Regions from separate parts of the Yersinia vastinensis genome, predicted to be linked through region 1. Evidence: predicted binding sites of a transcription regulator. Region 1 holds the regulator's gene; the other holds the start of a gene.

Region 1 (3,314 bases):
GCAGCGATTTCAGCAGCCTTCATTGGCCGGCTCATCGGACCAAGTTGAGCAGCCCCGGCAGCCAATGCCGCAGGGGCTGTAGAGGATCCCGCCGCTTGTATTTGCAGATTAACACCGGGGTAGTGATGATTAAAATCTTCCGCCCACAGCGACATCAAATTAGCCAAAGTGTCCGATCCGACACTGGAAAGATTGCCAGACAAGGTGTGGCTTGCCGCTACCGATGATGGCTGCTCCGCCACCGTAGGCGATACCACCGGTTGCGCCAATGCGCCATAACTCAGGCAGAGCATGGCATTCAACAGCGCCCATTTTCCCCATCTCATCAACTTGGTGCCCATGCAGTCTTAGGATTTGACTGCATTCTCGGTTAAAACCGTCGGAACAATCAACCGGTTCGGTAAGGTAAAAATAAATCGCGTACCCAAACCAATTTCACTGATAACATCCAAACGCGCGTCATGGTGGCTCAGTGCGTGTTTCACAATAGCCAACCCCAACCCACTCCCGCCAGTTTGTCTTGAGCGAGCTTTGTCCACCCGATAAAAGCGCTCAGTCAGGCGCGGAACATGCTCAGGAGCAATCCCTGGCCCATTGTCGCTGACCTGAAATTGCGCTCCTTGTGGTGTTTGCTGCCAGCACACCTCAATTTTTGTGCCTTCAGGGGTATGATTAACCGCGTTATAAACCAGATTAGAGACCGCACTGCGCAATTGATCTTCGTTACCAAAAACTTTCAGTTGCTCATTGATACGGAAAGTAATCTCATGACGCCCATTACTCAGTGCCTGAACCTCGTGCTGCAACACTTTCAACATACGCGGAATATCGACCTGCTCATTCATATCCACGTTAGGTGCGGCCTCAATTCGTGATAGCGTCAACAGTTGCTTTACCAACCCATCCATTCGCTTGGTCTGCTCTTGCATGGTTCCTAGCGCTTTTTCGCGTAATGGGCCAGACAATTCCTGGTCATGCATCATTTCCAGATACCCTTGTAACACCGTCAGTGGTGTACGCAGCTCATGACTGACATTGGCGAAGAAATTACGCCGCGCCCCTTCCAATTGACGCATTTGCGTGACATCTCGCGCCACCATAAGTAATTGCCCTTCAGAGTAGGGCATCACACGGAACTCCACGTAATGACCATTATTCAATTGCAGGGTTAGTGGGCGAGAAAACTCTTGTTGCTGTAGATACTGACTGAATTCTGGATAACGTAATAAGTTGAGAATATGTTGACCGTTATCTTCCGGCCAACGAAAACACAATAATTTCTGGGCCAGACCATTACACCAGAAAATATTACCGTCGATCGTAGTCATCACCACAGCATCAGGTAATGATTCAGCACCACTGCGAAAGCGCTTGATAAGCAATGCTAATTCGCGACGCCTCCGGCGATTACGCAGTTGCATCTGGTACAAGCCATAAAATAAAGGCTCCCAACTCCAACGCCCGGCGGGTGGCGTCATGCTGCGGTCTAACCACAGCCAGTGAGATAATTTGAGTTGGTTATAGAAATTCCAGATTAAAGCGGCGAGCACTGAAAGCAGTAATAGCCAAGGGAGATACCCAATAAAGGCACCTAACAATAATGCAGGTAAACAAAAAATAGCCAGCTCTAAAGCCAGCGTTTTCCACGATAAACGTTCTAACACAACGAATTCTCCGGCACTGAAAACTCAGTAGCGCGTTGAGAAACGATATCCAGTTCCCCGGACGGTTTGTACCATTTTGTCATGACCATCAATTTCAAGCGCCTTACGTAACCGACGAATATGCACATCAACAGTGCGATCTTCTACATAAACGTTAGTGCCCCAGACATAATTAAGCAACTGCTCACGGCTGTACACACGCTCTGGATGGGTCATAAAAAAGTGCAGCAATTTAAACTCTGTAGGCCCCATATCTAGCGCTTGCTCGTTAGCCATAACCCGATGTGAGGAGGGGTCAAGACTCAATCCTTGCATTTCAATAACTTCTTCTACTGCCATTGGCGATATCCGGCGCATGACTGCTTTAATTCGTGCCACCAGCTCTTTTGGCGAAAAAGGCTTGGTAATATAATCATCCGCCCCTACTTCCAAACCACGAACACGGTCTTCTTCTTCGCCACGAGCGGTCAGCATCATCACAGGAATATCACGTGTCAGTGCTTCACGTTTCATATGCTTGATAAACTGGATGCCCGAACCACCAGGCAACATCCAGTCTAGCAACACCAAATCAGGGAAAGGCTCCGACAAACGCGCCACTGCGCTGTCATAATCTTCGGCTTCTAACGGTTGGTAGCCATTCTGTTCCAACACAAAGCACACCATCTCACGGATTGGTGCTTCATCTTCCACCACAAGTATGCGTCTTGCCATCATCAATCCTGCCAGTAAGTTAGTGGTCACTATGTTATGCCGCGAGCCATTATGCGTCAGTTTTGTGACATTTTTATGAAAAACATCACGCTCTCGTAAGCAATAAGCATAGTGATTAATTTCATGTTAATTGCAAAATACAGCACTCAAGTTTGCGAAGCGCCTCGGAGATTTTCGCCATCACCTTTTTTTAGCCGAGACATCCGGCGAACAGCGTTTATAATCAGCGCCATTCGATGAGAGATAACCTGCCATAGCGGGAGATTTATGCGCATTATTCATACCTCTGACTGGCATTTGGGCCAGCATTTCTTCACCAAAAGCCGTGCAGCCGAACACCAGGCATTTCTGCATTGGCTTATTGAGCAGATCGAAGAAAATCAGGTGGATGCGCTGATTGTTGCCGGTGATATATTTGATACAGGTTCTCCTCCCAGCTATGCCCGTGAGCTATATAACCGTTTTGTAGTCGAACTCCAACCCACAGGGTGCCAATTAGTCGTGCTGGGGGGGAATCACGATTCAGTATCAACACTCAATGAATCTCGGGGTTTGCTTTCCTATTTAAATACCACGGTAATATCCTGCGCCAGCAACCAACTGGAGCAACAAATCATTATCTTGAAAGATCGCCAACATCAGCCTGCCGCGTTGCTATGCGCTATTCCTTTCTTGCGTCCTCGAGATTTAGTAACCAGCCAAGCTGGTGAATCTGGCGGACAAAAACAGTTAGCGTTGCAAGAAGCCATTGCTAATCATTATCACGCGCTCTATCAGCAAGCAGTTGAACTGCGAACGAAGCTCAGCCTACCGTTACCTATTATTGCTACTGGCCACTTAACCACGGTAGGCGTGACCACAAGTGATTCAGTTCGTGATATTTACATCGGGACATTGGATGCCTTCCCTGCACACGCTTTCCCACCAGCCGATTAC
Region 2 (3,314 bases), 1.0 Mb from region 1:
GGCCACCGCAGTTCTCAATATTAATAATTTGCGCGATATCGAAAATGACAAGGCCAATGGTAAAAATACACTGGCGGTGCGTTTAGGCCCAGTCATCGCACGCTATTACCATGCTCTATTGATCACTGCCGCTATCTTCTGTCTGGCCTTATTTAGCCTATTAAATCTGCACACTTGGAAGGGTTGGATCTTTATTCTGGCTGTTCCATTGTTGGTCAAACACGCCCTATTTGTCTTGCGCGAACCTACGGCTGCGGGAATGCGCCCCATGCTTGAGCATATGGTTAAAGCCGCGCTATTGACCAATATCCTATTTGCCGTCGGCCTAGTACTCAGCTAATCTCGCCGCTTTCTTTCTCCGGGTGGCGGCTAATAAAGTCTACTCGGAGAAATTTAACAATTGATGATTTTGCCAACAGTAGCCAGAAAGGGATATACTTAACATCCCAGCCGCAACCAGACGTTAATCCTATGAAATATGATACTTCCGATCTCTGTGATATCTATCATGAAGAGGTAAATGTGGTAGAACCACTGTTCTCCAATTTTGGCGGACGTACTTCATTTGGTGGCAAGATAACCACTGTAAAATGTTTCGAAGATAACGGCTTATTATTTGACCTACTTGAAGAAAATGGTCTGGGCCGTGTCCTGGTTGTTGATGGCGGTGGCTCAGTTCGCCGTGCATTAATTAATGCTGAATTAGCTGACCTGGCGCTGAAAAACGAGTGGGAAGGTATTGTTGTTTACGGTGCAGTTCGTCAGGTTGATGAACTGGCTGAGTTGGATATTGGTATCCAAGCGATGGCAGCCATCCCGGTGGGTGCTGCAGATGAAGGTATCGGCGAGAGTGATATCCGCGTGAACTTTGGCGGTGTGACGTTCTTCTCCGGCGACCATTTGTACGCAGACAACACCGGTATTATTCTGTCAGAAGAACCGTTGGATATTGAGTAATATCCCACTGATTTCATAAGAAAGGGCGATGTCGATATCGCCCTTTACCCTTCTCATTTGACGCCGGTTATTGTTTACACTTTAACCGCCAAAATCAAACTTCTTCCATCTTTCCCAGCAAAGCCCGCAGACGATCCTGCCAAACATGCTGTTCTTGTTTCAGTTGCTCATTTTCGCGCACTAGCGCTTCACGGCCACCAGCCGCTTCCTGAACTTCTTGGGACAGGGTGTTATTCTTCTCTTTCAGCTCTTCAATTTCCATCTGTAACAAAGTGATGGTATCAATCGCCTGCTGAACTTTAACTTCCAATTTCTCAAATACTTCAAATGACATTCTTCGGTCCCCTTATGGTAGCAAGGCGTACATCTCTTGGTCGCAGTCATCATTTTTAGCTTGAGTTGCTGCTCTAACTAAAACAACAACTAGCAGATGAAACTGCTGTGAATACTTATCGCGCTATATGGCTATCGAACTCGTGTAACAAGCGCTGGTTTAACGCGTTCCTCATCAAAGCAACGCCGCTTGATAAAAACGATGACCCTGTGAAACGATTGTATGTAGCCAGCCCCCCCCTGTCTAGCGCCATACCCGTACAAACCACACTCTGTAGCAATTTCGTTTCAGGAACCATCAGCAAAAACTGAAAAACCCTTATGACCAATCCTGTAAAGTTATACATGCCCTTAACAACTGAAAACAAAAGTACTGGTCTGATCACACTTTCAAAGTACCTTAACGTCCGTGAATAACGCGAAATCGCTCATTTTTATGACGCACCACACACATTTTGATTTCGCTATTTCTCGTTTATGCTCGTTAACGATAAATTTACATCACTCCCTTCGTTGTCTGAAGGGCAAAAATAAGAAATACCCTATAAATCTCTGTCTCTAGGACATCTACTATGAGCCAAACCGCTAGTTCGACCTTGAAGGGCCAATGTATCGCGGAGTTTCTCGGTACTGCTCTACTCATCTTTTTTGGTGTGGGCTGTGTTGCTGCAATGAAATTGGCAGGCGCCAGTTTTGGGCAGTGGGAAATCAGTATCATTTGGGGCCTGGGTGTTGCCATGGCCATCTACCTAACAGCAGCAATTTCTGGCGCTCATCTTAACCCGGCGGTAACCATTGCATTGTGGTTATTTGCCTGCTTCGATCGCCGTAAAGTCATTCCCTACATTGTGGCGCAAATTGCAGGGGCATTTTGTGCAGCGGCATTAGTGTATGGTCTCTACTACAACCTGTTTGTCGATTTTGAACAAACCCATCAGATAGCTCGTGGCAGTGTTGAAAGCCTGAACTTGGCCGGTATCTTCTCTACTTATCCAAATCCGCACATTTCTGTTTTCCAGGCTTTCCTGGTTGAAACCGTCATTACTGCTATTTTGATGTGCCTGATTTTGGCACTGACTGACGATGGTAATGGTATTCCTCGCGGCCCACTGGCACCGTTACTCATTGGTATTCTGATTGCTGTTATCGGTGGTTCAATGGGGCCGCTGACAGGCTTCGCATTAAACCCAGCACGTGATTTTGGTCCAAAACTATTTGCTTATTTTGCCGGCTGGGGTGAAGTCGCCTTCACTGGCGGGCGTGACATTCCTTACTTCCTAGTCCCTATCTTAGGGCCTATCGTCGGCGCTTTGGTCGGTGCTTTTGGCTATCGTGCTCTGATTGGCCGCCACTTACCTTGCGATGTGTGTGCCATTGATGATGAAGAAACCACGGTGACGACCACAGAACGCAAAGCGTAATTAATAGATAATCTAATATACCCGGTAGATTTCATGGCACAGCCAACGTACCAACGCCATGAAAGATAACGGGTATAAACGGCAACTTAAAAGTAGGCTAACTATGACAACTGAAAACACTACTCAAAAGAAATACATTGTCGCGCTTGATCAGGGAACGACCAGTTCCAGAGCTGTGGTACTGGACCACGATGCTAATATCGTGAGTGTTTCTCAGCGCGAATTCACCCAAATTTACCCGAAAGCGGGCTGGGTTGAGCATGACCCAATGGAAATCTGGGCAACTCAAAGCTCAACACTGGTCGAAGTACTGGCTAAAGCCGGTATCAGTTCTGATGAAATCGCCGGTATCGGCATTACTAACCAGCGTGAAACCACCATTGTTTGGGATAAAGCGACCGGTAAACCGGTGTACAACGCGATTGTTTGGCAATGCCGTCGTACTGCCGAAATTTGTGAGAAACTCAAAAAAGAAGGGCTGGAAGAGTATATCCGCCATAACACCGGTTTAGTGGTCGACCCTTACTTCTCTGGCACCAAGGTCAAATGGATCCTCGATAACGTAGAAGGCGCACGTGATCGTGCTGAACGTGGCGAGTTACT

What was found. The regulator PhoB, encoded in region 1, activates phosphate uptake and scavenging genes when phosphate is short. The targets are predictions, from matches to a motif close to CTGTCATAAAACTGNCNNAT.
Positions count from the first base shown of each region.
Region 2: a site for PhoB is predicted at 1,714-1,733, ahead of ACIOG0_RS21285 (MIP/aquaporin family protein). Genes of this name have one in related genera too.

Region 1 covers NZ_CP173260.1:3,551,330-3,554,643, forward strand. Annotated here, with positions in the region: gene ACIOG0_RS16565 (PstS family phosphate ABC transporter substrate-binding protein) at 1-326, opposite strand, end outside; gene phoR (phosphate regulon sensor histidine kinase PhoR) at 348-1,664, opposite strand; gene phoB (phosphate response regulator transcription factor PhoB) at 1,689-2,378, opposite strand; gene sbcD (exonuclease subunit SbcD) at 2,646-3,314, shown strand, end outside.
Region 2 covers NZ_CP173260.1:4,598,985-4,602,298, forward strand. Annotated here, with positions in the region: gene ACIOG0_RS21270 (1,4-dihydroxy-2-naphthoate polyprenyltransferase) at 1-340, shown strand, start outside; gene rraA (ribonuclease E activity regulator RraA) at 472-957, shown strand; gene zapB (septal ring assembly protein ZapB) at 1,052-1,291, opposite strand; gene ACIOG0_RS21285 (MIP/aquaporin family protein) at 1,863-2,711, shown strand; gene glpK (glycerol kinase GlpK) at 2,815-3,314, shown strand, end outside.